3 regions of the Bacillus paramycoides genome follow, and region 3 is predicted to be linked to each of the others. Evidence: riboswitches for the same ligand, from Rfam matches in the RefSeq annotation. Region 3 holds a riboswitch; each other region holds the start of a gene.

Region 1 (10,158 bases), 1.4 Mb from region 3:
ATAAACAAGATAAACATGGCGTTTTACTAGGAAGAATTGTGTAAGAAAGGCCGTAACTCCCTACACATGCTCCGTAAATCCATGGAATAGAATGTTTTTGCGCTATATCATTTACAATGAAACGCGTTTCGAAATTATCAGTTGCATCAATAATTACATTAACGTTTGTAACGAGTTCTTCTAATTCCTCAGCCGTTACGTCTTGAACGAGAGCTTCTACTCTTACTTCACGATTAATCTCTTCTAGACGTTTCTTTGCCGCTACAGCCTTCGGAAGATTATTTTCCACATCACTCTCTGCGTACAATTGCTGCCTTTGTAAATTACTCCAATCGACATAATCCCGGTCAACAATCGTTACTGTGCCTACACCAGCTCTTACAAACATCTCTGCATTTGCACTACCTAATGCACCTGCACCGATAATAAGTACATGTTTTTCTCTTATTTTTCGTTGCCCGTCTTCTCCAATTGGAGAAAATAATTCTTGGCGAGAATATCGATTATTCAACTACACTCATTCCTTCTAAAGGACTACTTGCTGTTGCACAACGTTTACGTGCAATACGACCTGCCTCAAATCCTAAACGTCCTGCTTCAATACCTAATTTCATTGCCTGCGCCATTTTAATAGGATCTTTTGCTCCTGACACAGCAGTATTTAATAACACACCATCCGCTCCTAATTCCATCGCAAATGCTGCATCAGCTGGGCTACCGATACCAGCATCAACGATAACTGGTACTGTCGCTTGTTCAATAATGAAGCTTAAATTTAACGGATTTACAATACCAAGCCCTGAACCGATTGGGGATGCTCCTGGCATAATTGCATGCACACCTAGTTCTTGTAATTTACGTGCTAATACAACATCATCAGATGTATACGGAAGTACGATAAACCCTTCTTCTAGTAACATTTCAGATGCCTTTAACGTTTCTACTGGATCAGATAATAACGTTCTATCATCACCAATAACTTCTACTTTAATCATGTCGCAAAGCCCTGAAGCTTTTGCTAATTTTGCAATACGAACAGCTTCTTCAGCATTTTTTGCTCCGGCTGTATTTGGTAATAACTTATATTTTTTCACATCAAGTTTCTCTAATAAATTAGGCTGCTTTGCATCGAATATATCCATACGGCGTACTGCGAACGTTAAAACCTCAGCCTCAGATACATCAATTGCCTTTTGCTGTACATCAAAATCAGGGAATTTTCCTGTTCCTAATAAAAGTCTAGAATGAAATGAAAATGGTCCAATGTTTAACATAATCAACCGCCTCCTACGAAAGTTACAATCTCAATTTGGTCTCCATCAAAAACAGATGTATCTGTATGATCATCTTTTTGTAAAATATCTTTATTACGCTCTACTACAACAATTCTGTTTTCCAACTCTAAATGTGTAAGTAGCTCAGCTACTGTTTTTACACTCTCTGGCACTTCAATTTGATTACCATTAATTTTTAAATTCAAACTTCCATCCCCTTTCTAAACTGTTTTAGAAAGCAATAAATCTAGCAAGTGATTCTCCTGCTTTCCTTCTATTAAATCCGCCATATACTGACCAGAAACAGGGCTTAATAAAATACCGTTTCGATAATGGCCCGTACAAGCATATAAACCTTTTATTTCTTCATGCTCTCCCATATAAGGAGCTTCATGATTCGATTGTGGTCTTAATCCTGCCCATGCACTTTCCCATTCCGCTTCTTTTAAAGCTGGCAATATTGTATACGCACGCTCTAATATAGAAGTAATACTTTCTGGTTGCACCGTTTTATGAAACGTATGGGGCTTCATCGTTGCTCCAATTACGTAACGTCCGCCGCGCTTTGGTGCAATGTAAAATCTTTCTTGAAAAATAGGCGCCTTTAAAAGTGGTTTTCTACTTCTTACCGCTACTACTTCTCCTTTAACTGGATATGTACCCCATTCGCGGTGAAAATAACCTAGTAACTTCGTACTCCATGAGCCACCCGCGATAACCACTTTCTCACAAGTGATACTACCTTCGCTTGTCACAATTCCAGTCACTTTATTATTTTCAATACGAATATCAAACACTTCTGTCTGTTCATATATATCAGCGCCCGAAAATGATGCGGAATGTGCGAATGCTTTTGTAAGCTCTGGTGCAATAACATGACCATCTTTTGGATAATATACAGCCCCTATAATTGACTCAGATAGATACGGCTCTTTCTCTCGTAAACGATCTCCCGTTAAAAAGTAAGAATCTTCACCTGTTTTCTGCTGCCAATCCATAATGTGAAGAATTCTTTCCTTCTCATCTTCATTTTGAGCAATTCGATAAATGCCTTTCTCTTCATACCCAATATCGATTCCTGTTTTTTCACGTAAAACTTCTGCAAGTTGTGGAAATATAGCACGGCTTTCTCTAGCAAGTTCAAATAGCGGATCATATTCATCCCATTCTGCCTGAACCCCAAGTAAACCAGCAGCTGCTTTCGAGGCTTCAGATGCAATTCTTTGCTTCTCTACAATCGCTACTTTATATCCTCTTTCTGCTAGAAAATGTGCAACTGAACTACCAATTACACCACCGCCAATTATCGCTACATCATACTTCTTACACATGTTTTTCCGCCCACTTTCTTATTGATTCCTTATAAGATTTCGCTTTGCTATACGGGTTACTACTACTTATAATCCCAGACATAACAGCAATCCCACTGACGCCGTTAGTAAGAACATCTACAGTGTTTTCCGGATTGATTCCTCCAATCGCTGTAATCGGTATGGATAAACACTTTGCAATGTCTGAAATTTCTTCAAGCCCTCTCGCTGGCACACCTTTTTTACAATCTGTCGGAAATACATGACCATAGACAAGTGAATCCGCTCCATTCTTAAATGCATCAATCGCCTCTTCTAAAGAATGCACAGAATAACCGACATGCAAATAAGAAAACTTTTCTTTCACTGACCTTACATCTGCGCTTCGATATCCTAGCTGCACGCGCGGAATGTTTAATAAAATAGCAATATCAATTCGATCATTTATCACTATTTTCGATGCAGGAAAGCCTTTCTTCAAAAGACTTTCCACACCTTCATACAATTCCTTCGTACTTTTCTCACGCTCACGAATATGCAAATAATCAATTTCACTTTCAATTTGCATCGCTACATTCACTAACTCTTCGAATGACATGTGACCATTTGAGATTACATGAAGCTCATTTCTCATATTCATTCGCCTACTTTAAAATGTTTTCGAATAACTCATCGGCTGGAACGATTTCTTTCGTCATTCCTTTATCTTTCAGCCATTTATTTTGTTTCTCCCATGATTCTTTTGAATCTGATAAGAATGGCTCATCTTTCGTTTCCATCTTCTCTAATAAAATTTTCATACTTTCTTTTTCAACTTCTGGTACAAGCGGGAAGTTTTCTTTTTCTTGATGATTTAATAAAATATTTAATGCTTCATCTGGATTTTTCTTCATGAAATCATAGCCCTTTTTCGTGCCACGTAAGAAAGCTTGCAACGCTTCTTTATCTTTCTTCAACGTTTTATCACCTGTTACAAATACAAGCTCATGATAATTCGGTACACCATAATCTGCTGGATTAAAGTATGCTGGCTCATGACCTTCATGACGCATAACAGGTACTTCATGGTTAATGTATGCCCCTGTTACCGCATCCACTTTTTTCGTAATTAATGCTGGTACTAAATCAAAGCCAACATCAACTACTTTCACTGTATCTGGATTACCACCAGCCTCTTTTACCATCGTTTTTAAATACATCTCACTTAAAGGTGTTCCAGAATATCCAACTGTTTTCCCCTCTAAATCTTTTGGTGATTGAATGCCTGCTGACTTCAGTGATACGACATGATTTAATGGTGAACGTACGACAGCTCCAATTGATTTCACTGGAATTTGTTCGTTTGCTTTTGCCATGACAACATCTGGCTGATAATATAAGCCAACCGTTACTTTTCCTGCAGCTGCTAACGTTAATGGATCAGTCGGATTAGAAGGGAATTTAATATTCACCTTTACCCCTTCTTCTTTAAAGTAGCCTTTTTCAATTGCTGCATAAATAAAGCTGTGTACCGCATTTGGGTACCAATCAAGCATGACCGTTATTTCCTTTTCTTTTTTACTCTTATCTGATGCTGAATTACTAGAACATCCAGCAATCATTGCAACTAATAATGTAAACACAAAGATGCGTTTTAATAATTTCATGAATGCTTCCTCCAACTAATGAATTTCTTTTCTAATATCGAAATAAGTATGACGAAGAAAATAGCTAGTAATGATAACAATACAATGGGTGCAAATACACCTGCTCCGTCTAACTGCGTCATCATTCTTTTACTGAAATATCCTAACCCAGCTTGTGCACCGAGCCATTCGCCAATTGCTGCCCCAATTACACTAAGCGGAACTGCAATTTTTAAAGCTGAGAAAAAATAAGGAAGAGCAGACGGCAATTTTAATTTAAGAAAAACATCTTTTTTCGTTGCCCCGTACGTAACTAAAAGCTCTTCCCATTCTTTTTTCGTACTGCGTAGTCCATCATACGTATTGACCGCAATTGGGAAAAACGTAATTAAAACCGTAACAACGACCTTACTCCAAATCGTATATCCAAACCACAAAACGAAGAGCGGAGCAAGCGCTGTAATAGGAATCGTTTGTGAAGCCACTAATAATGGATAAAATGCTCTCTCCATCCAATTACTCGCGTTCATTAACATCGCTAGCCCTACTCCAAGTACGATAGAAATAGCCACCCCTATTAAAACGACATATAATGTTGCCGGCAAATGAACCGTAAATAATATATCTTTTAGTTTCCATATCTTCATTACAATTGCAGACGGTGACGGTAAAATGTACATTTCATCTACAATTCTTGCACCAATTTCCCACATGAAAAGTAAAATACTAGAAAGTGTAAGCGCAGGTAATAACTCCTTCAACCGGTTCATCATACAAGTACCTGCCTTTGTAACATACTAAGAAGCTCATCTTTAAGCGCTAACACTTCAGGCTTATATAAATCTTTTCTTGTCCGATTATGATCAAGCGGTACAATCCTCTCGGTTAAAGTAGTTATCGGTTGCTGCTCTACTACTAAAATTCGATTAGAAAGAAACAATGCTTCTTCCACATCATGAGTGATAAATAAAATTGTTTTTTTCCACTCTTTCCATTGTTCAAACAGCCATTCTTGCAAAGATGCCTTCGTTAAAGCATCCAACGCGCTAAACGGTTCATCTAACAGCAATATCTCCCCGCCTGTTAATAAAGTTCGAATAAAGGATACACGTTGTCTCATACCACCAGATAAATCTTTCGGATATTTTGTCTCATACCCTTGTAAGCCAAATTTATGTAGCAGTTCCTTCGCCTTTATTTGTGCTTCTTTCTTCTGTACACCTTGGCACTCTAACGGCAGGGCAGCATTCTCAATAATCGTTCTCCACGGCAGGAGCATATCTTTTTGGGGCATATACCCTACAGGATGGCTCTTTGTTTCTGTCAGCTCTATCTGTCCCGTACTTGCTTCTTCTAAACCTGTAATAAGGCGAAATAAAGTACTTTTCCCGCATCCACTCGGTCCGATAATACTTACAAACTCTTTATCTTGTATAGAAGCATTTAATTCATTGATGATTGGCTTCTCATCATAATGAAAAGAAACATTATGAAGCTGTAGTATGTTCTTGCTCCTCAAATCCCCACATCTCCTTATGGTAGGACATATCCCAGAATAAATATTCAAATCGACTGGAATATAGGAAAATCTCCTCTAATCGATCTAGCTCTTTTTCAGACTTTCCAACTGCCATTTCATTTAATAAATCTATTAACCAAACACAAAGGTTGCCATATTCTTCAGAACTATAGCCTTGAATCCACTCACCAAAGAACTCATGATCTCTTGCTCCAGGAATATCATTTAAACGCTTTCCAATTTCCCAGTAGCTCCACATACATGGAAGAAGTGCTGCTATTAATTCCGCAAGTGTGCCATTTTGAGATACAGACATCATGTAATTTGTATAAGCTAAATTTTTAGCAGATGGCTTTGCAGACTCTATCTCCTCTATAGAAATTCCAAGTCTTTTCGCATATTGTTTATGAATTGTCATTTCTCCATTTAATATCCCATCAATTTGTTCAGCAAATTTCCCCATTACTTGTGGATTCGTTGCCTTTACAACACCGATGGCATATAGCTTTGCATAATCTAACAAATATAAATAATCTTGAATAATGTAATATTGAAACTTATCTTTTTCTAACGTGCCATCTCCCATACCTACAACAAATGGATGATTATGACTCATCTCCCAAACTGGTTGTACAGTTTCTAACAATCTATCGCAAAATTTCATTTCCCTATCCCCTTCCGGTATGTGTATATAAATAAAAAACCACTTCTAAATAAGAAGTGGTTACAGCAAATAAAATTATAATTTATTCGTTGTTCCACTTCCCTTCGCTAGTATTACCTAGATCAGGTGTTATAAGGGTTAAGGATTATTCCTCTCTCAGCACAACAAGCACCCCTAGTGGTTTCAATATGAAATTTTTAAACAAAAAAGCCCCGTTTCTATACGCAAAGAAACGGGGACTTATTATTAGTGTCCGAATTGCTTCCCTACGCTAGCATAATCTAGATCAGGTAATAAAAAGGATCAAAGGCTTACGGCCTACTCTCAGCTGGCAACACCAGCTCTCCTAGCAAACTATGAAATTAACACTGTCAGTATAACACCGTAATAAGACATCATCAACTGTTTTAATTTTCTCAATTGTCAACAAAATAACGAAACCATATAATACTTATATTCTATATTAGAAATCATTATCCTAATTAATTGGGTAAAAATGAATCATTATCCTCAAAAAATTTATTTTTATATTGATTTCATATTACATTTATGTGAATAAACCCACTATATTATATCTTTATACTATAATAAAATTACAACTATACAACTAGAGGAGGTCTCTATTATATGAATATGAAAGCTACTGCTTTAACAGCAACTACTGTCGCAATTGCTTCTTTACTTCCTTCTATGGGAGAAACAAATGTACAAACAGCCAATGCTGAACAATTATCTAATGTGAAAACTGGATATGTAAAAGTTGATCAAGTAGCCTTACATACAAAAGATAACGCAAATAGCTCATCAATTGATACAATTCGCTTTAATACGAAAGTGAACATACTTGAAACAACTAATGGTTGGTATAAAGTGTCTGTTAATAATAAAGTAGGTTACGTACAAAAAGATTCTATTCTACTAAAAAACAAACTTCAATCTAATAATCAATATATCGTTAATGCCAATGCATTAAACGTTCGTTCTGAACCTAATTTAGAATCTTCAATTTTAGATGTATTACCAAATGGGAAATTCGTTACCATTGAAGAAGAACAAGGCGAGTGGTATAAAATTTTACATAATGGCAAAACAGGTTATGTACAAAAAGCATTCGTTTCTAATGGTTCACAGGCTTTAGTGAAAGGCCTCACAGTTCAAAATAATACGAAATACACAGTTGCAACACCTAAACTTAATGTACGTAGCAACGCTAGTACAAGTAGTGCACTGCTTGGTTCATTACAAAATGGTACACAATTACAAGTAGTAGAAACTGTAGGAACTTGGTATAAAATTCGTTTTGGTACAGGGTACGGATATGTCGCAAAACATTATGTGGTGCAAAACCAAACGCAATCACAAGCTCAAACGGCTCAACCTACTTCCATTCCAGCAGTTTTCAAATTCCCTACACAAGGAAAAATTAGCTCAACCTTTGATATGCGCTGGGAACAAATGCATTATGGTATAGATATTGCAGCTCCAGGTAACGTCTCTATCCAAGCGGCGGCGGCAGGTAAAGTTGTGAAATCATATTATTCAGCTAGCTATGGCAATGTTGTGTTCATCGCCCATCAAATAAACGGGAAATTATATACAACAGTCTATGCTCACATGAAAGATCGCACTGTACAAGCTGGTGATCAAGTACAAGCTGGACAATTAGTAGGTCATATGGGAAACACAGGTCATTCATACGGGCAACATCTTCATTTTGAATTACACAATGGAGAATGGAATTTTGAAAAAACAAATGCAGTAAACCCACTGCCATATTTAGTTAGGTAAATTGTATGCCACGCAATATCAATATACCTCTCTTAATTGAATACTTAGCCTTTTTAGGTTTAATCTGTTGTTTAATCATTTACAATACAAATACTGTATTTCTGTCTATTATCATTGCTTTTGTTGCTTTAGAAATTATGATGGAATCTTTTCAAGTTCAACTAAAACAAAAAATTGCCCATATTTATAATGCCATCTTTCTATTAAGTGCCCTAATAGCAAATATTATTAGTAATGGTTTTTATTTATCTACCGTATTTCCTGTATTTTTTATGGCTGTTTTATTATTCATAGCTAGATACATTCATGTTCCTAATAACAAAAAACACGAACAAGAAGCTTAGAAAGAGGAGACACTGTGTATCAATCTTTCAAAGATAATCCGCTAAAATATATATTGAATTTATACAAAAAAACAAATACTTTTTTTGGTATACAAGGAAGCTATACGGCACAATTTCTCCTTTATGGAATGTTATTTCTCGTCTTAATTACATTCTCCTTACTTTTCTATATAAATTAAAAAGGATCTCACAATTGAGATCCTTTTTAATTTATATAGAAAATGCTCTTTATCCGCAAGCATATTTTTCATAAATAAAGCTAAGATTATATTTTTTCTCTAAGCTCATTCTTTGTTCATCATCACACCAATAGAACAGAATATCATGAATCGTTGCATAACGCTTATTTTTAAGAAATAGTTTAAAGAATGATGGTAAACAATCATGTAATTGTATAAATATATAATTGCGTAATATTTCTTCTTTATATTCAATGCCCTTACAAATATACAATAATTCTTCACAATAATACGCATGTTGTGGAACTTGAATCATTTCGAAAAATGGCACATATGATAATAGTTTTCCGATGAAATGATCATATCGATCCATTATTCCTATCGTCATGTGCTCCATCATATCTTTCATTACATATAGATAATCATCTACATGAGTAGTCTTGAGTGGGTCTAATCGATCTGAAATTTGAGAAAGTACAGCTCTTTGACAAGCTAACACCGCTTGACTAGGTCCATAGTATGATAGGAAGTCTGTACACTTACGATATTTTCGTAATAAGTCATGTGTATATAAGTCATATACAAAAGTATTACAATACATTGCTAGACTCATCATATCACTATTTAATTGCTCTTTTGATAGAGATTTAGCTCTCTTACACATATAAAAGAATGTAAATTCTAATACTTCTTTATGGGATAATAGATGTTTACAGTCCATTATACATTTCTCATTAAATTTAACTCTATCCCAAATTTCTACATCTTCATCAGTTAATTCACCAATACGATATTTAATAATTAAATAGTTTAAAGCAACCGCTTGTGTCAAAAGATCCCACGTTTCATATTCCAATGAAGTGTGAACAAACTCAGCTAGGCCTTGATTTACCATAAAAGTATTCGCTTCTTCATACCAGCCAATCTCTTGGCATAAACGAAGAATACGTACTAAAGTTGGAATTTCATCTTTATGAAACTGTGGTAAATTTTTTGCTTTATCCATTCCATATACGATAAATGCCGCTAAATTTTCTTCTTTATAAAATTCTTTTTCTTTCCACACTAATATAGTTCTTTCTTTCCCTTCACCTTTTGGATGACAAGGTACAAGTAAAGAAAATAATTCAGCGAAATTATTTGGTTCTATATATGTATCTGTAACCAAATTCCAATTTGGATCGCGCTGTATAACCCTCATATAATTCCCCTTCCCTTTTGTCTACATAGGAAATATTAATCCATTATTAAATCATTAATAATAAATATTGTTATATTCGAAATCCCTCATAATACTTATATCTATCAGTATATCATTTTTTCTCTTATTTAAAATTAGGAATGACAAATTTAAATAAACTGTCGAAATTGCTAACTGTATACTTATTATATAATGGCTCAGATACATCATGCTAACATATTAGCTTAACCCTATATACTAGAATAATGTATCTG
Region 2 (10,158 bases), 2.2 Mb from region 3:
TTTGGTTAAATGAACACAGAAAATTGAAAACCGAAAAAAATAACAAGTAAGTAATGTTACATACAGCACGAAAAAGGCCGCCTATATTGAAGTGAACTGAATCCAAAAAGTTAGACAGAAAAATTAAGTGGCTATTTGAATATGAGTCCGGTATTGTACTGGGCTCATTCCTTTCAACTTCGCTTTAATTTTTTATGATAATAGTAATTGATATAATTATCTAATTCTAGCTTAAAATGCTCCATACTCTCGAATTCTTCAAGATAAAGTAATTCAGACTTTAATAAAGCCAAAGAATTTTTCTATGACTGCATTATCTAAACAATTCCCCTTACGAGACATGCTTTGAACAACTCCATGCTCTTTTAGCGATTGTTGATATTGCTTCTAAATCTGAATGAAGGATAATTGTGCTGATTACCTTGATTTACACCTATATATTATAGTTACTCTTTTACTTGAATGATTGAATATATCCACTAGCGATGGCGCTATATTCTTTGTCGACATGTACATGTATAAAACTAATATTTTATATGAATATTCGTAGTCGATATTCATATATTACAATATCATCAGAAGTACCATTAAAACAATTAGAGCAACTACCACAGCTGCCACAACCTCCACAACTAAAACAACCAAAACAACCAAAACAACCGAAGCAACGGAATCCACCACAACGAAATCCACCGCAACGACCGCCACATCCACCACAGCCGCCACAGCGACGAGCAGCATCTTCAATATAGTAATATGGATATTGGTTTTGCTGGTCCCAATATAGAACATTTCCAGACTGGTAATCATTAAGGCTTAACGCTTGTAGTTCTTGTTGAAACTGATTCATTTTCATGACCTCCGTTTATTAACTATAAACCTTTTGACGCTTTCCTATATTTCTTTTTATTAAATCTTAGTAGAAATAGCGCTATAAAGTGAAACTTTAATCAGTGGGGGTTTTCTTCATCCCCCACTGATTATTAGCCCTCACCAATCGGACTTTAATGGGCAGCCCGACCCCCACCTAAATTCTTTGCTTTCGCTGAATTTTGAGGTGGGGGTCTTACTGCCCATTAAAGCGGGATAAATTGAAAAAAGACGCACTTAGATTGATGCGCCTTTTGCAATACCTCTTCTCTTTATCCTATTACGTTTTTCTCTTCTGTACTTACCGGCCACTTTTCTAATGTATAAGCCATTTCCCAAAATGAATATTCATATTGACTACTTATAATAAAATGTTGTTTCATTCGATTTCGGTCTGCCTCTGTTACTTTTTCAGCGATAGTATCTAACCGTGTAATTTGCTCTTCAACTAATGTACGGAACCAATCAGATCCGTAAGCAGAAATCCATTCGTTATAAATTGGCTCTTCTGGCTGACACTCTTTTAAACGCTCACCAATTTCATAATACAACCAATAGCAAGGTAAAATTGCTGCAATGATATCACCTAAATGTCCTTCATACGCAGCACGATACATATGTGAAGTATATGCGTATGCAGTTGGAGCAGGGATGAAATTATCTTTTTCTTCTTGTGTAATCCCTAGTTTCTTCGCAAAATTCTCATGTAAGGATAATTCCGCTTCATATGTATTTTGAGCATGGTGTGCCATACGAGCTGTCGTTTCTAATTCCAGTGCTTTTGCAGCTCCTAAAGTTTGTACTCTAGCAAAGTGACTCAAATAATACGAATCTTGAAGCACATAATAGCGAAAACTAGCTAAATCTAACGTTCCTTCACCAAGTTTTTTTACAAAAGGATGATGAAAACTAGCTTCCCAAATTGAGTCTACTTCTTTACGTAATGATTGTGAAAAAGTCATTTGAATCCCTCCGATTATGTATGAAATTTAAGTATTTACCCACCATTATTAAATCTGTAAAACAAAAAAACTTTCTTTACAGGCGTAAAGAAAGTGAAATTGACAGTTTTTATTCATAAAATAGCAATGTCTTTCCCACTTCCCTACGCTGGCATTAACCAGATCAGGTACTAAGAGTCTCAAATTCCAATTTGATCTCAGCCTATAATAGGCCCCCCTAGTGGATAAAATATTTAATTTTCGTATTGTATTCATCATAACATACTTCATGTAACTGTCAAAAATTATTCATGATACCGCTACTTAAAAGCCTTCTTCTTTTCTTACTCTTAATGAAGTTTCAATAATCATATCTAATAGTTTACTATATTCAATTCCCACTGCAGCTGCACTTTTTGGTAGTAAACTCGCTTGCGTCATCCCTGGTAATGTATTAATCTCCATTACATATGGAATACCATCCTTCACCATCATATCCACCCTTGCATAAACGCTGCACTTTAATGCTTTATAGCAAGCTAGTGAAGCTTTGTTTACACGTTCCTTAAGTTCAGCTGGAAGTTCGATAACTTCTTCAATTGTACTAGTATCAGCATATTTCGCATTGTAATCAAAGAACTCAGCCGCATGTCGAATTGAAATGATAGGTAATTGTTTTCCATCCAAAATGGAACATGTAATCTCGTCACCTTTTATATATTTCTCTATTACTACCTCCGAATCCCATTCAAATACAGTTTCCAGCATTGAAATTAATTCGTCTTTATTATAGACAATCTTTACCCCGACACTTGAGCCACCAGAGTTTGGTTTTACCACTAACGGAAATCCTAACTGATTTAGTTCATCAACATTTAGATCCTCCATTTTTGTAAGTTCAATCCAATCAGGTGTTTCTATACCTTCATAACGTAAAATCTTTTTCGAAATATTTTTGTCCATACATATACCGCTAGATAACATATTGCTTCCGCTATAAGGAATACCTAAACTTTCAAGTGTCCCTTGAACAGTTCCATCTTCTCCGTATTTTCCGTGTAATGCGAGCAATGCAAAATCAATGTCTTTCGCTTTTTCGATTAAATCCATTTTTTCATTTAACGTAATCGGTACGATTTCATATTTATGTTTATCTAAATTTGCAATCATTTCATTTCCAGTCATAATTGATACTTGTTTTTCAGAGGATACTCCCCCCATAATAACGCCAATTCTCATTTCCTCAACTCCAAATTTCATTTTTTATTGTATCACCAATTATTTTGATTCCCCGAACTATTTCTTCTTCTTTCAAACGTGAAAATCCTAATCGAAACGTGTTCGCTCCTCCTCCATCAGAGTAAAAAACATCTCCAGGAGAAAATGTAACCCCTTGCTCATAACACTTTTGCAAAAGTGTGCGGGCATGAATTTTTTCTTCTAACTCTATAAATAAATGCAGTCCACCATCACCGGTCATTCTTTGAAACGGAATGTACTTGTTACACGCCCCAACAGCTAACTCATATTTTTTCTTATAAACAGACCTTGCCTTTTTTAAATATTTTTCAAAATATCCTTCATGTAAATATTGAAAAAGAACAGCTTGATCTAAAGTAGATGTGTGAATTGTTCTTGCTCTTTTTACACTTTCTAAATAATGAATCAGTTCTTTATCGGCAATAATCCATCCTACACGTAAACCAGGGAAAAGTACTTTCGAAAAGCTACTAATATAAATCACATTATTACCCGCACCAGCAAAAGTTAATAATGGCGCTAAATGTGAACCTGAATAACGTAACTCTTCATTAAACCCATCTTCTATAATAGGAACCTTATATCTTGAAAATAATCTCATCAGTTCCGTTCTTTTCTCCGAACTCGTGACAATACCGGTTGGATTATGATAAGAAGGAATTAAATACGCGAAATCAAAATCCTTTTCACGTAAACTTTTTTCCACTTCGTTCGTATCAATGCCATCTTCATTCATATTCATTCCATGAACTTCAAGTCCATGTAAACGGAAAAGCTTGAGTGCAGCATGATGAGTCGGATTCTCACAAATAACCTGCCCTGATTTTTTGGATAACGAGGATAGTACAATGTCTAATCCTTCTGTAAATCCATTTGTAATTAAAATGTCTTTATTCGAAATATCTACACCTTTCATTTCCATATAATGAAGTAGATAATTCATTAACGGTCTATAACCTTTTGCATATCCGTAATTTAATACGACATCACCTTCAATGGACATACGGGTAAGAAAAGCTCTTTTGAAATTTTCCACATCAAATAGCTTTTCGTCTGGAGCAATGCTATTAAAAACAATCATTCCCTTTTCCCAGCGAACACCATGTTTCATTAAATCTAATTCATCCGCTAATAAGGTAACTGTATTAAGTTTATTTTTCCAATCTATTTCAACAGACGAAGTGTTTGAAATATCAACCTTCGCAACAAAATTCCCTTTTCCTTTAACTGCATAAATGAGTCCTTCTTGCTCTAAATCCGCATAAGCAGCGAGCACCGTATTTCTGCTCACACTTAGTAATTCACTAAGTTCCCTCGTTGAAGGAATTTTTTGATCCCCGAGCAAATGCCCTTTCATAATCATCTTTTTTAAATAATCTTTCAATTGAATATAAACGGGACGTTCTTTAACAACTTTAAAATCTTTAAACAATTCCTTACCCCCTGCAATCATTTTTGCATAATTACTTCATTCTCAAAAGGTCCACTACATATGTATTTTTTATAAAGGGCGGTACGGTCATATAAAGTGAAATATTAATCAATGGGTAAATTTACTACCTGTTAATACGTGATAAATCTTTACGGTATAAATTAAGTATATCTTTTAAAGCTGCTGCTGCGGCTCCGCGTGGATTTGATGCACCACCAATTGTAGTAACTTGCCCCATCATATCTGTAAAGAACGTAATTCCTTTTTCTGTACCATTTACATTTGCTAGCGGATGATCCTTATCTATTTCGTACGGTTCTACTTTAAGAGCCACTTTACCATCCTGATCCTTATATGCTGAAGCTATTAATTTAATAAATTTATTTTGTTCCTTAGCATGTCGAATTTCTTGTTTTGTAACATGTTCAATTCCTTTTATATGTATATCAGTAAGCGTATGCTCTGTTCCCATTAAACTGTTTGTCAAAAGTAACAATTTACACGCACTAACAGAGCCGCTCACATCCAATATTGGGTTCGTTTCAGCAATTCCTTTACGTTGCGCTTCTTTCAGTGCTTCTTCAAACGTAATATCTTCCTCATTCATTTTCGTAAGAATATAATTTGTTGTCCCGTTTAATATTCCTTCTATTTTTTCAATATGGCAACCAGCTAGACTAAATTGCCCAATATCAAGTGTCGGTAATGCAGCCGCAGTTGCACCACTATATCGGATTCGTACATTTGCGATTTTTGCTGCTTCATTTATTTCTCTCCAGTTTGTAACGAGTGCACCTTTTGAAATTGCTACTATATCCATATGTTTTTCAATCGCTTGTATTATATATTGCTTTCCTGGATTTCCATCTTTAAGATTTGTAACAGTAGATTCCACCAGTACAGTACCACTTATGTTATCTGTTGCTCGTTCCTTCGGATGATGTTCAATATATTTTTCAATTGCAGAGCTACCGCCACCATATCTTAATAATTGATGAATAGATAATCCATCTTCATTATGTATTGCAACATTTCTGCCTAATACACCGCTTACCACTAAATCTATTCCATACGTTTCATTTATATATAAATATTTTTCATTTAATAATTTTATAAACTCTTTTCCTACTGTTCCATATCCTGATAATACAACTTTAATTTTCATAATATCCCCCCCATATTTTTCTACCATATCCCTCTTTCAATATAATATAAAGCGCCCTCGAATTCCATCGAGAGCGCTTTATTATTACCTATTTCGGTAATCTTGATAACTTTTCTGCAATTGTTCTATAAAACCCTTGAATGCTAGAAAAACCTAACGTGTCTGAAATACTAAGCCCTACCATATCTAGATGGTCCCAATTTGCTTTCGTTTCAATATGATTCCATTTTCCGATCTGTAAAGTATCATTATTATTTACCGCAGTATTAGAAGAAGGCGCAATCATAGAATTTGTATTTACTACACCGTCATTTTGCCACCAAGAAGTATCAATTAATGGACGGTTTACTTCATATCTTGCATAGGAACCTAAGAAAAATGCATTACCCATTAACACTTTATTCATCGTTATATGAGGTAGATGTAAACCTGTTATAGGTGCTGCTTGTGATGCATGTCCACTATAGGATAAGTAATACACATCTGATTGCGTCTTTACCCAATTATTAAGCTCTTTTGCACCATCTGTACTTAAATCCCATTGACTTATATCTTTTGTATCTTTCCAAAGTGAACTATTTACAATACGATCAGTATATTGGAAAAAAGACTCTCCAGTATTCTTTTTTATACCCCAATGATCCAATTTAAAATCATATAACGATAAATTATTATTTCCTCCAAAACTTGCAGCTGTAATGAGTAAATCTTTAACGAACGGTAGTAGAAGACTACTATCTGCAAGTGTCGTGCCCTTATGAGGAGTTGCTAATGTTGTCACACTATGAACATATGATTTCTTGCCCTCAAATAGTGGTGATATATTCGTGTTCGGATGATTTTTCACATAATTTTTTTCTTCAAAACTACCTTCTTTTAATAGCTGTACTAATGTTCTAATCGTTTGTCCACCCATGCTATGCCCAACTAAATGAACTTTATTTGTTTCACTCCAATTCGGCGCAAAACCACTATAAGTTCTACCAAAACGATTGTGTCCATGTTTCTCAGCATGCGCGCCACCGTAGTCTACTGTACCACCATTAATTTGAGCATATAATTCACATGCGCGATCCCAGTTACTAGAAACAGGTCCAACAGCAGCAGTATGTACTGTATAGCCACTTCTATTTAAATCTTCTTGTATATCATGAACACCACCCCAATATTTAACCCCTAACATTTCTTCTCTACCCCACCCAGCAAATCCATTCACTAGTATGATAGGATAATTATTTTGCTGCTTCTCTTCAGCGTAAGTTATTTTTGCTGCTAATAAAAACATAGTCCCTATTGCTAATAAACATATTTTTAAAAATAATTCCCCCATGCTTCCTCCCCCTAATAAAACGTTTACATTTTTCTATTAAAAATGAGTTCTTAACTTAAACATAATGTAAAGTATTTTATATACATTGTATATAGAGAAAACATACACAAATGTTGATAAATATTAATTCAAGTGAGGAATTACTTTTTACAATATAACTTGCAAATCTGTTTATTCGAATTTATAATTATTTTTAGTTTCCTCATGTAAAATAGCTTTAATAATTACAAGAAAACTAATTTTATTACTTAAGGAGGAGGAAAAGGCATGCAAATCGGATTAAATATTCATACATTATCTCAACCTACTAAAATAACTCCATCTAATCTTGAGCATAATACTATCTCTTCTACTAAACTTGAAGATAAAAAATCAAATGATCCCATCAAATTTGATATTCGTTCATCTGAAAAAGAGATGAAACAACCTGAGCATAAATTTAATGAATTAGATTTATGGAAGATGCTAAAAGATAAAGGTGTTCCTTTATGGATTATACTTGAAATGCTACAAAAGGCTCGTAAAGAAAAAGAAGCACAAAATAATTCAGTTCAAAATTCAAATGCGATTGAAGAAACGAGTGAGACTCGATTAAATGAAGTAATGTAAGTTATTTAAATGGTATTAAAAAGAGCTCGAGGTTGATAAAGTATCCATCAACCTCGAGCTCTTTTTTAAGATTTTTCTCCAATCGTTACAAACTGAACTGATACCTCACCTTTATAGCCTTCAATTACCTTTCTTACTTTTACATATTCATTAGTCAATGTATTATCTGTCGACATTTTAGGTTTTTCATCACCTAAAGATTTTTTCAGATGAAGAAGTTGTATTTTTGTTTCATTTGCTTTTATTTCATTATACACATTATTTTCCGCTACAATTACATACGATAGTAGTCCATAGTTTCGATTATTACCAAGCCAAGCATCCCTATCATATGTAACTGGTATCGCTTTTCCTTCTATTTCAATACTTTTTATATTCTTTTCTTCTTCATTTATAAATAGTAGTGAACTTTCTTTTGGAAAATTCGGCAACGTATCTAAAGGTTTGGAAAGAGATGATTGATCTCTTTCACGAAAAATTTTTGCTTTAACCATCGCTTTTGCAGTAGATTCATTTAATATTAAAACCCTCTTTTGGTCAAATCTACCTGTTTTCACAGGAAAAACTTCATGTTCTTTCGTGTTTTCCTTATAACGATTTATAATAGTTGAAGTATTGTCCTCATCTCCAATAACTAGTACGCCGTTTGCTGGAAATCTGTTTTCATTTTTAGAGCAAGCACTTACACTTATTAACAATAATATACTTAATATGAAAATAGATATTGATTTTTTCATCACAGTTCCTTTCATAACCAAAATTGTTTTTTTACATGCTTTTCTGCAATCTTACTTGCTCATAATCTCTACTGCTCCATAGTTTTATATAGCTTTTGTAAATAGCGCCAACGAGTCATATAGAAATATAAAACTTGTATACAAATAAATGAAATTAAAATTATGATAGAGCTATTTATAATAGAAAAATCTACTAATTGTTGTAATGCCATATAAGCGACTACAGTATGTATCACTGCAATGATAATTGGTAAGAAGAACATTAATACTAACTGTCTCGTTACAACTTTTTTCAGCTCTCGTTTACTTAATCCCATTTTTGAAATCATTTTATACTGCTGTTGATCACGGTCCAAATCAGTATATAACCGGAAGTAAATAAAACTAGCAGCAAAAGTAAAGAAGACGATTCCAACTAAAACACTTGCCATAAGTAATAATCCATTCGTTTGTTTTGCACTTAACAACTCTATAGTTAGAGCTCTAAATTCAAAATGTATGTCTCTAGGCTCTTTTTCGAATATATTATTTAATTGATTTGAAATTTCTTTCGTTTTTATCCAATCATCTACAACAAATCCATACGTTCGATATTGAATTATATTTTCATAATCCGGACTACTATTAAGCGGAATTTCATCATATACATGATCTTGAATAGCAATATAAATCCCTTCCGTATCATGTGGCAAAACTAAATTATCTACAGTTTTTTTCACATGAAATGTCTTTGTCCACTCTCCTTGAATGACCTCAATATCCTTTTTATAATCACCATTTTTAAATTCCTGTTTTTGTGATACCATTCCTGGGATTAATAACATTTCATCTTTTTTTTCAATTGTTTCTTGTTGATAACCGAGTGCTCTCGCAAGTTCGTTATATTCACTTAGTTTCATTACATATACATTACTTTCAGTGTATATGTATGAAGATGAAGCCATTCGGTATGGAATATTAGCATCAGCAAAATGTTTTTTTATTGTAGAGAGATGTTTATCCGCTATTTTGTTTTTTTCAGGAGCTACATATAGCAATGTATACGGGTTTGTCATCCTTACCAAATCTTTATTTCCAAGAGCAGCTGTCGTGCCAATTGCTGTAAAAGCAACTGCTGAAATAATAGATACTATAAAAAACATTGTTGCATTATCTTTCATACGATAAATTAATTCTGAAAATGTTAATATATTGGTTCTTTTTAAAAAGAAAGATTCACTCCTTTTCGCAAGATGCAATATATAAACGCTACACTGTGTAAATAAAAAGTATGTTCCTATAATTACTAAGAGCACACCCATTCCGAGCGTAATAAAACTATAACTTGGGATAAAGCGAAATACTAAAATATATCCATACCCTATACTAAACAAAGAGAGAATTGATAATAAAATTGACGATTTCGGTTCAGGCTTTGGCTTTTCACCTGCTTGTATAAGTTCCACAAGTTCTGTTACTTTAATCGTTTTAAATGTAACTAACGAAACGATTAAAAATAAGAAAAGAAACGTAATAACTGTTAATAATACAGCCTGTACTGGTATATAAAAAGGTAAGCCGTTACTAATCATTAATACACTGGCACTTATTAATAAAACTAGTTTAGAAAATATAAGTCCAATAAGAACCCCTATACAAATTGAACCGAGTCCAATTAACATATTTTCAATTAACAATAACTTCTTAAGCTGTCTCATTGACATACCTTGCATCATTAAAATACCAAATTCTTTCTTACGCGTTTTTAAAAACGAGCTCACTGAATATAGAATGAAGAAGAATGAAAATACAAAAATCAAACCTTGCGAAACTTT
Region 3 (10,158 bases):
CGTAATTTTTACTGGGAATGTTTCAGCATTTTTGACAGTTCGAATTGTGCTTAAGTAGTAGCCGATTTTTCCAAGCTTTGCTTTTTCTTCTGCATCGATATTGTTTGATACTTCAGATACGAGACCAATGCCCCAGAAATTTAAGAAATGTTGTCCATTTGCTTTTGCAACGTCAACTGGTTTTACGTGTTCCTTAGTGATAAGTTTTGCTGCTTCTGCAATGTTTTGCGGAACGCCTAGTGTGCGAGAGAAGTCATTGCAAGTTCCGCCTGGAATGATTGCAAGTGTAGGTCTAGTTTCAAGAGGTGCTAAGCCGTTTGTGCATTCAAATACTGTTCCGTCACCACCAAAGACGATAATTAAATCTACTTTACTAGCAAACTCTTGGCAATATTTTGTTGCATCACCTTGTTTTTTCGTATGAAGGATATGTAAGTCAGGAAAAGCTGCGGCAAGAGGTGGTACGATTTTCGTTAAATTTGTATGTAAGTCGCCTTGTCCAGCTTTTGGATTTACGATGAGGAGTACTTTTTCAAATTTTGTTTTTGTCATTTTTCATCTCTCCCTATTTTTTTGTAATGGAAAGAAAGGAGCTGTTCCGATGTATTTCAGAACAGCTTCTTCCTATTAATAAGGCGCTAAGATTGTCAGTTATTGTCGGTAAGTCGATATATTTAAAAAATCGCCGATATAATTTGAGTTACGGTCGATATATTTGAGAAATCGCCGATATAATTTAAGATACGGTCGATATATTTTGAAAATCGCCGATATAAATTTTATGTACTATCGATTTTTTAAGTTATACGATTATTTCGTTACAACTGAAGCAATAAATGGTAAGTTACGATATTTTTCTGCGCAGTCGATGCCGTAGCCAACGATAAATTCGTCTGGAATTTGGAAGCCAACATATTCAGCTTTTAAGTCCACTTTGCGGCGCTCAGGTTTATCAAGTAACGTACAGAATTTGAGTGCCTTTGGTTTATGCATAAAGAAGTGATCTTTTAAGAAGTGAAGTGTTAAACCAGAATCGATAATGTCTTCTACGACAATCACATTTTTTCCAGTAATGTTTACATCGATATCTTTTAATAGTTTCACTTTTCCAGTTGTTTCTGTTTGATTTCCGTAGCTAGATGCAGAAATAAAGTCGATTGTTACATCGTTTTTAATGTGACGAATTAAATCAGCAGCAAATACGAAAGATCCTTTTAGTACAGCGATGACTACGATTTCTTCTCCTTCAAAATCACGTTCGATTTGAAGTGCTAGTTCTTTTACTTTTTCTTGTAATTGTTCTTCAGAAATTAAAGTGTCTTTTATTTCAATATTCATTGGAGTCCTCCTACAGTGTAAAACTTGTGAACATTTCGACTGTAAAGGATAGAAAGGAAAAAGTCAAAGGAGATAGTAATTTTTTACAAAATACCAACAAAATCATCTGATGATATGATATACTAATTATATTAAGAAAACGCTTCCATAGAGGGTGATTATAATGAAGAAGAAACAGTACACAACTGTAACATTTATAAAAGCATTACTATTAACAATTGTTCTTGGATTGTTGGCTTATATAATTGATGTACCAGCGATTCGGATTTCACTAATTGGAATGACTTTAGTATTAGGCGCAATTTCCCATGGTATGATGTCACAGCTGCAAGAAGCTGGACTTGATGATATGAAAGACCATATAGATAAGAAATAAGAGACCTTCACATATGCATAGTGAAGGTTTTTTTGTTTCTTACAAAAATGTAAGGTAGTTGTAAGGGAAATCGATAGTTGCATAGTAGTGTTTTGGATAAACTATGGGTGTAAGGTAAAAGGCAAGCATATTTTAGGTAAATTAAGTTTTAGGCACTCTATATGTGAAAAAGGAGTAGGAGGGCATGGAGAAACGTTGGACGACCTTTTCTTTTTTAGCAACTAGCAACACCGTAATGCTAGCTGGCGAGATGGATTTTTTGCACTTGTTTGATCGAGAAGACGATCATTCTTCTTCTAAATTTACAATGAAATGGAGTAAGTGGAGCGATAGTTGTAGGTTTGAAGAAGAGACCCCTAACGAAGAGCAAAAGGTTATTTTGACAAACCCTATTAAAGCGTGGGTTGTTCAACGTCGTAAGTGTAACGTCAAAAATCACTTAAAGAAAACTGAGCCGAGACAATTAGTTATCGCTCCGGCCCATTCTACTTCTACATCAAGCGAAAGTAACATGTAAATATTGAGACACACACCCGAAAAAACATCGTATATATTGCGATGTTTTTTTATTTGTCTACCATGAAATCTTTAAATGAAATATATTTCATCTGCATTTTATATTTATATCTCTTGTTTATTCTAGTGATACATCCGATGCGAAGTGATGTAAAACGTATAAAAGGAGAGAACTAAAATGAAAAAAAGACTATTACCAATCTGTGCAATGGCACTGTTAACCGTAGGATATTCTTCAGTAGCAAGTGCGGATACTGGAACAGTAACAAAGGAAGAAGAGACGCAACTGCAGCACGATAAAGCGAAAAAAGAGGCATTGATTAAAGAACAGCAAAAAAGTGAAGAAGAGAAAAAGAGAATATCACAAGAACAATTGAAAAATGATATGGCGAAAAAAGAAGCAGCGATAAAAGCTGAGCAAAAAAATGAAGTAGCTAAAAAAGAAGTAACAAAGCCAGCTGGACAAGGTGAGAAATTACCAAACACAGCATCCAATAATGTAGCAATGATGGCACTAAGTGCATGTCTTATAGGGTTGGGGACATTATTTGGTTTGAAACGTCGAAATAAAGTGAAGGCGTAAATAAAATATTGTCCTATAAAGAATGGAATAATTTCATATATTAAAAATGGTAGGTTATTCCTACCATTTTTGGCATGGAGGGATGAAACATGAAGTTACTCAATTATATCGGTATCATATTGATGGCCATAGGACTATGTATGGGATCATATTACGCTATGGAATGGTATAAAGGAAAAAGTTCTGCTCAACAATTAACGAAAGAAGAGCTAAAGAGTCTTGAAAATATACAACATAATCAACTTTCTTACGAAACACCTGTAACTTCCCAAGTACCTTCATCTCAAACAGAACATAAAGAAGGAGAAAAGGTTGCACTATTAAATATACCGAAAATAAAGAAGAAGTTTTCTATATACTGGGGAGCGGATGAGGCAACGCTGAAAAAAGGAGTGGGAATGTTCGTTAGTGATGTAACGACAACACCATCTGGAGGGGGACATACGGTACTGAGTGGGCACCGGGATACTGTATTTACAGATTTAGGAGAGTTAAAAGAAAAAAACACTCTTGTTTTAGAGTATGATAATAAAACTTACACATACGAAATTCAAAAGATATGGATTACCCATGCGGATGATCGTACTGTTATTATAAAAAAAGAAGAACCGATATTAACACTGACGACTTGCTATCCATTTGATTATATAGGGGATGCACCAGATAGATATATTATCGAGGCGAAGTTAACTGGTAGTTATTCAAAATGAAGTGATAGTTTTTGAAAGCAGGAGGGGATATAAGTTATGTCAAAAAATATTTTAATTGTAGAAGATGAAGATATATTACGTGAAATATTAAAAGATTATTTTTTGAGTGAGCAATATGTAGTGTTTGAAGCAAGAGACGGGAAGGAAGCTTTAGTTGTATTTGAGGAAGAAGAGGTTGATTTAGTTATTTTAGATATTATGTTGCCGGAACTTGACGGGTGGTCCGTTTGCAGAAGAATCCGTAAAACATCCGAGGTTCCTATTATTATGCTGACAGCACGTGTTGATGAAGATGATACGTTACTTGGATTTGAACTTGGAGCGGATGACTATGTGACGAAGCCGTATAGCCCACCCATTTTATTAGCTAGAGCGAAAAGATTGTTAGAGAGTAGAAAAGTAACAAAGCAACTTTTAGAGAATGAAGATGATACATTATCCATTCATGGTATTCACGTCCATTTCCCGTCGCGTACTGTTACGATAGATAGAACAGACATTAATTTAACACATACAGAATTTGAAATATTAGCGTATTTTATGAAAAATCAAGGGATTGTTTTAACGCGAGAGCAACTCATTTCAAGAATTTGGGGATACGAATTTGCTGGTGATGACCGAACCGTTAATAGCCATATTCGTAATTTGCGAAATAAATTAGGAGAGAAAGCAAAGTACATTACAACTGTAGTACGAACAGGTTATAAATTTGAGGGGAATGTATGAGAAAAGGAATTGTACTAAAATTATTTACCCTCACAACAGCATTGTGCATGTTAATTTTAGCGACGATATTTATTGGACAAACGATATTTTTTAAACAATATTATGCGAATCGAAAAGTAGAAGATATTAAAGTGAATTTAAATTCCTTTGAAAAGAATTATTTGAACTATGCAGGAAGTGCAGAAGGAATTCAGAAGCTGGAGCAAGACTTTTTTAGAGAGAATAATACATGGATTACGACATTAGATCAGAATGGAAATTTAAAACATGTGGATGATTTTTATGTAGAGGTTACTTTAGATCGTAGGGCAGAGAAGGAGTTTGGAAAAAAGGTAATCAAGATGCCTTTGTACTATCTCATGACCATAGATGAAATTGAAGGTGGGACACTGCCTAAGTTAGAAGGGCGGTCAGTCTATTTTTATGGGCTAAAACGAGACGATAGTTTCATCGCATGTTATGTACATATAGAAAAGGCAAATTTGAGTTGGCTGAATAAACCGTTAGGAAAAAAATTAGCTGCAAAGGAAATTCAGATGAGTGGTGGTAAGCCGACAGTTGCTGAAGAGCCTATCGCTGTGGAAAGAAAAGGAGTTTCTGGAGTTATGAGTGCTGAGGAACAGAAGAGGGCGGCTCATAACTCGGATTTCAATCTAGCAGGGAAAATTACGAAAGTACAATTTCCTGATGTAAAAGGACCGGTAAATCCAATTTATAAAAATAATTTATTTTTGGATAATATAAAGGAATTTCAAGCTGAATTATTATTAAAAGAAGGTAAGCAAATAAAAGATGCAACACAAATAATGGATTATGAAAAGAATGATATAAAATATAAATTATTAATCAAGCCAATAAAAGAAAAAGACGGATCGGTAACATATATATATGCGATGGCTTCTTTACAGCCTGTAGATGAAGCTGTACAAATGGTGGAAGATTACTACATCTACATCATTGCATTTGTAGTCGTTCTCATTTTTCTAGCTTCGTTCTATTACTCTAAACAAATTGCAAAGCCGTTATTAAAAATAAATGATACAACGAAGAAAATAGCGCATTTAGATTTCACAGAACAAATACCGATTACTTCAAAAGATGAAATTGGTGATTTATCGAAAAATATTAATGTATTATCTAATAAGCTCCATTCGCATATTGGACAGCTAGAACAAGACATTGAAAAAGAAAGAAAGTTAGAAAATACGAGGAAAGAATTCATTTCTGGTGTTTCGCATGAATTAAAAACGCCACTGAGTATTATGAAAAGCTGTATTTCTATTTTAAAAGACGGAGTAGCTGAGCATAAAAAAGAGTACTATTTTCAAGCAATGGAACGAGAAGTAGATAAAATGGATACGTTAATTTTGGATATGCTTGAGTTAGCTAAATTTGAGTCAGGTACATATAAAATGAAAAAGGGACCATTTTATATTGATGCTGTAATTGAAGATATATGTGAACATCTTTCTGTGGAAATAGAGAAAAAAGAACTGCATGTGCATAAAAATATATGTTCATTTGAAGTAGTTGCAAATCAAAGTCGGATTGAACAAGTCATCGTGAACTTCATTACGAATGCTATACGTTACACACCAAATAAAGAAGATATTATTATTTCTATAATAGATGAGAAGGATCGTATAAAAGTGTGTATTGAAAATAAAGGTACTCACATTGAAGAAGAGCAATTAGATAAAATTTGGGATCGTTTTTATCGCGTGGATGCAGCCCGTCAACGTTCGCAAGGTGGGACGGGGCTTGGGCTAGCTATTTCTAAAAATATTTTAGAATTACACGAAGCTGAATATGGAGTAAAGAATACAGAAGACGGTGTATTATTTTACTTTTACTTACCGAAAAAAGTGTAGATGATACATGCTACGCTTTTTTAATTTATTTTCATATTATCTTTACCTAATCTTTATTTTTAAGCGATATAATCTGGTTAGAAAATGAGGTTATGTAAGGAGTCGATGAACCGTGCATAGCAATTGGCTAAGTATAATGGTGTTTATTTTCTTTTGTGCATTTATTGTATTTTTAATTGATATTACGATATGAAAAAAAGCGCTCATGAAGCGCTCTTTTTCTTCGAGTTTAGTTGATAGGCACCAATGCTCTTGAATAAGCGTGGTGAAGTAAGAAATAAAAATATAAGTAAAACGGTACATAAAATAAAAGAACCGAGCATTGTACTGCCGTTTACAATTAATGAATATAGAACTGCTGATTGACCTTTCGGTGCATATTGTCCCCAAAAAATAATACCGGCGATAAAGTGACAGAAGTAGCGAGCAAAGCTACCGATAAATGTAGCAAGGATAATGTAACCAAGAACTTTCTTTCCTTCGTTATTTTCATTGGAAGCTAAAAGTGCTTTTTGAATTGGACGATAGAATAAACCAGCAAATCCAATGAATGCGAAAGCAACGAAGTATTCAATGAGTACTTGAATCGGTGTGACGATAATGGCATCGCCTACAACAATTTGTAATAATCCCCAAATTAAGCCTCCTAAGAAAGCCATTTTGAAGCCCCAGCGGTATGCAATAATAAAAATAGGAATCATAGCAAATGAAATGGAACCGCCTGTTGGAAGTTTAATTGATAATGGTAAAATGTCGATGACCAAGGCGAAGGCTGCAAGAATAGCAGATTCGATCATCGCTTGTAAATTGGTGTTACGCATGTTGTCTCCCCCTAAATCCAAGTTGTACAAAAAAGAATAGATATCATAGGAGGATACGAAATACGTAAATAAAAAGAGGTATGTATTTCGGACGTTTGCACAATCCCTGCGTTAGCATTAACTAACAGGTTCGAAGGGTCGGAACGAAGTGTTCCCTCTCAGCGGCATGGCTCCCCCAGTGATAACGAGATTCTTTATTTGCTATTGTTTATTGTAAGCGAAATGGATGAGAATGGCAAACGAATGTAGTATGACAATTATTGAAATAGAATTGTAGTGAAATGTTAATAAATATGAAGCAAAAGGGTATAGTACAAGAGAAATAGAGTGTGCTATAATTTTTCTGAAAATAATTATCATTCTCTTTGGAGGGGGAAGGTTATGAGCTTAGTAGATATTAAAATCGGTGAGAAAGTGTTAGTAAAAAGCGTTCAGTCGTTAGATCAATTATTAAAGAGAAGACTGGCTGCTTTTGGTCTTTCTGAAGGAAGCGAACTTCGTGTGAAGCAGAAAGCGATGTTCAAAGGTCCTTGTACATTGGAGTGTCGTGGACAGTTAATTAGTATTCGTCATTGTGACGCGAAAATGATAAAGGTGGAATTAGCGTGAATAAGGTAGCTTTGCTAGGGAATCCGAATACAGGAAAGACATCATTATTTAATGCACTTACTGGTTCTTATGAATATGTAGGAAACTGGAGCGGTGTAACAGTAGAAAAGAAGGTTGGTAAATTAAAAGATAAGCAAGGAACATTGATTGATTTACCAGGTGTTTATGATTTAAATCCCGTTTCGCGTGATGAAGGTGTTGTAACAAACTTTCTATTAACAGAAGAATTTCAGCATATGTTAAATATTGTAGATTCCTCGCAGTTTGAACGAAATATGCATTTAACGTTGCAATTACTTGAATTTGGTAAGCCAGTTTCAATTGGTTTAAATATGATTGATGTGGCGAAGCAAAGAGGAATTATAATTGATGTAAAACGATTATCAGAACTATTAGGTGTAACAGTCGTTCCTGTCGTTGCAAGAAGCGGAAAAGGTTGTGAAGAACTACTTGCGACTCTTAAAGAAAATGACAAAAACGAGAAAAAGCCATTCATAATTTCATATGGTGTACAAATGGATGAAGGAATCGGAGAGGTGATTTCTCTTTTAGAGAAAGCGAATTATAAGCATCCAAGATGGTTAGCTCTTCAATTTCTAAGCAATAACGAAGTAGTAGAAAAAGAAATGAAAGCATTACCAATTTATAGGGAACTTGCAGCCATTCGATCTCGCTTAGAAGGAAAACTTGATTGTACGTTGGAGGAGCACATTTACAAAACTCGTGAAGCGTATATTGAAAAGTTAAAAACAAATGTTATGCAGCATGAGAAAGAAGGGAAAATTCCTTTTTCGGAAAAAGTTGATAGATTAATTACACATAAAATTTTAGGACTTCCAATCTTTTTAGCAGTCATGTTTTTTATTTTTCAGGTTACGTTTACGTGGATTGGTACACCTTTATCTGATATGCTAGATGAGTTTTTTGGTGGACAGCTTACGGATTGGGTGACAGCTGGACTTACAAGTGTCGGAGCTTCTGATTTTATTCAAGCACTCGTTACAGAAGGTATTATTGCCGGTGTTGGTGCTGTATTAGTATTCGTTCCGCAAATCTTTGCACTATTCTTTTTCATTTCATTATTAGAAGACTCAGGATATATGGCGCGAATTGCAGTTGTTATGGATAGAATTATGGAGTTCTTCGGTTTAAACGGAAAAGCGTTCATTCCGATGATTATCGGTTTTGGATGTAATGTTCCAGGTATTATGGCAGCGAGAACGATTGAACAAGAAAAAGAACGTTTACTTACAGTTCTTGTAACACCGTTTATGTCTTGTTCGGCACGTTTACCTGTATATGCATTATTTGCAGGAGTATTCTTCCCTCAAAGTCAGGCAACTGTTGTGTTTTCTTTATATGTTGCAGGTATTATTCTTGCGTTATTAGTTACAAAAATTATGTCCCTTACCATTTTAAAAGCGGAAAAATCTATTTTCGTTATTGAGCTACCACCTTACCGCGTGCCACAAGCGAAAACGTTATGGTTAAGTACGTGGGAGAAAGGGAAAGGATTTGTTCGTAAAGCAGGTACATTTATCTTCGGTGGTTCGGTTGTCATTTGGTTATTAAACTATGCAGGTCCATCAGGATTTGGTGTCGATATGGGAGACAGTTACTTAGCGATGATTGGTGGATTTATCGCGCCACTATTTGCACCACTTGGATTTGGAACGTGGCAAGCTGCGGCATCCCTTTTAACAGGATTTTTAGCAAAAGAAGTTGTCGTTTCTACAATGGCAATTATTTATGCGGTGAAAGAAGATGTGCTAGGAAATGTAATGGGAGCACATTATACGGCGCTATCAGCATATGCATTTATGTTCTTTATTTTATTATATGTTCCGTGTTTAGCGACAGTAGCCGTTATTAAACGTGAAACAGGATCAGCAAAGTGGACGATTTTCTCTGTCGTGTATCCACTCGTTGTTGCTTATGTATTAACGCTTATTATATACCAAGTTGGATCCTTACTCGGATTCTAGAAGGAGATGTATTAGGATGATGGTCAATATTATAATTGGAGCTATCATTTTTGGTTATGCAGCATATACGTTAGTGAATTTTGTAAAGAGAAGTAAAAAAGGAAAATGCGCAGCATGTTCTTTAAATAAGTCATGTCAGTCGCAAACTTGTAGTCCAGATATGGAGCAAGTTGCTCATAAATAGTAAAAAAGCTTTGCGAATTTGAATTGAACCCAAAAAGTTAGACAAATATATTAAGTAGCTACTAAGGATTGAACTCTGTATTGCACAGGGGACAATCCTTTTAGTTTTGTTTTAATTCTTTTGTGATTGTAGTAATGAATATAAGTTTCTAGTTCTTGCTTAAATTGTTCCATACTTTCAAAATCTTTGAGATAAAGTAATTCAGACTTTAATAAGCCAAAGAAATTTGCCATGACTGCATTATCTAAGCAATTTCCCTTACGGGACATACTTTGGATAACGTTATGTTTTTTTAGCGACTGATGATATTGTCGCATTTGATAATGCCAACCTTGATCCGAGTGTAAAATAGGAGTTTCCTTATCATTCAAACGTTGAAACGCCTTATTTAACATTTTAGAGACAAGGTAATACGCAGGTCTATGTTCTATGTTGTAAG

The links. Region 3 has a riboswitch for thiamine pyrophosphate ahead of thiT (energy-coupled thiamine transporter ThiT). Riboswitches for the same ligand answer to the same signal wherever they lie in the genome.
Region 1: another riboswitch for thiamine pyrophosphate. It lies ahead of tenA (thiaminase II); the one in region 3 lies ahead of thiT (energy-coupled thiamine transporter ThiT).
Region 2: another riboswitch for thiamine pyrophosphate. It lies ahead of tenA (thiaminase II); the one in region 3 lies ahead of thiT (energy-coupled thiamine transporter ThiT).

The regions. Positions count from the first base shown of each region.
Region 1 covers NZ_CP152427.1:745,550-755,707, reverse strand. The annotation lists gene thiF (thiazole biosynthesis adenylyltransferase ThiF) at 1-511, opposite strand, end outside; gene thiG (thiazole synthase) at 504-1,274, opposite strand; gene thiS (sulfur carrier protein ThiS) at 1,277-1,480, opposite strand; gene thiO (glycine oxidase ThiO) at 1,496-2,605, opposite strand; gene tenI (thiazole tautomerase TenI) at 2,598-3,218, opposite strand; gene AAG068_RS03860 (ABC transporter substrate-binding protein) at 3,229-4,230, opposite strand; gene AAG068_RS03855 (ABC transporter permease) at 4,227-4,979, opposite strand; gene AAG068_RS03850 (ABC transporter ATP-binding protein) at 4,979-5,728, opposite strand; gene tenA (thiaminase II) at 5,697-6,392, opposite strand; TPP riboswitch at 6,475-6,578, opposite strand; TPP riboswitch at 6,639-6,750, opposite strand; gene AAG068_RS03840 (SH3 domain-containing protein) at 7,020-8,180, shown strand; gene AAG068_RS03835 (hypothetical protein) at 8,186-8,524, shown strand; gene AAG068_RS03830 (DUF3965 domain-containing protein) at 8,753-9,904, opposite strand.
Region 2 covers NZ_CP152427.1:2,482,893-2,493,050, reverse strand. The annotation lists gene AAG068_RS12865 (hypothetical protein) at 1-50, shown strand, start outside; partial or broken gene AAG068_RS12860 (transposase) at 124-384, opposite strand; gene AAG068_RS12855 (heterocycloanthracin/sonorensin family bacteriocin) at 533-850, opposite strand; gene tenA (thiaminase II) at 1,143-1,832, opposite strand; TPP riboswitch at 1,956-2,061, opposite strand; gene ddlB (D-alanine--D-alanine ligase) at 2,136-3,050, opposite strand; gene AAG068_RS12840 (PLP-dependent aminotransferase family protein) at 3,055-4,503, opposite strand; gene AAG068_RS12835 (homoserine dehydrogenase) at 4,628-5,668, opposite strand; gene AAG068_RS12830 (esterase/lipase family protein) at 5,757-6,998, opposite strand; gene AAG068_RS12825 (DUF3914 domain-containing protein) at 7,266-7,607, shown strand; gene AAG068_RS12820 (lipoprotein BA_5634 family protein) at 7,673-8,344, opposite strand; gene AAG068_RS12815 (ABC transporter permease) at 8,413-10,158, opposite strand, start outside.
Region 3 covers NZ_CP152427.1:4,635,891-4,646,048, reverse strand. The annotation lists gene AAG068_RS24150 (diacylglycerol/lipid kinase family protein) at 1-552, opposite strand, end outside; gene hpt (hypoxanthine phosphoribosyltransferase) at 811-1,338, opposite strand; gene AAG068_RS24140 (hypothetical protein) at 1,499-1,714, shown strand; gene AAG068_RS24135 (hypothetical protein) at 1,899-2,231, shown strand; gene AAG068_RS24130 (LPXTG cell wall anchor domain-containing protein) at 2,409-2,813, shown strand; gene AAG068_RS24125 (class D sortase) at 2,903-3,523, shown strand; gene AAG068_RS24120 (response regulator transcription factor) at 3,560-4,249, shown strand; gene AAG068_RS24115 (sensor histidine kinase) at 4,246-6,120, shown strand; gene thiT (energy-coupled thiamine transporter ThiT) at 6,324-6,941, opposite strand; TPP riboswitch at 7,027-7,128, opposite strand; gene AAG068_RS24105 (FeoA family protein) at 7,323-7,550, shown strand; gene feoB (ferrous iron transport protein B) at 7,547-9,535, shown strand; gene AAG068_RS24095 (FeoB-associated Cys-rich membrane protein) at 9,552-9,719, shown strand; partial or broken gene AAG068_RS24090 (IS3 family transposase) at 9,770-10,158, opposite strand, start outside.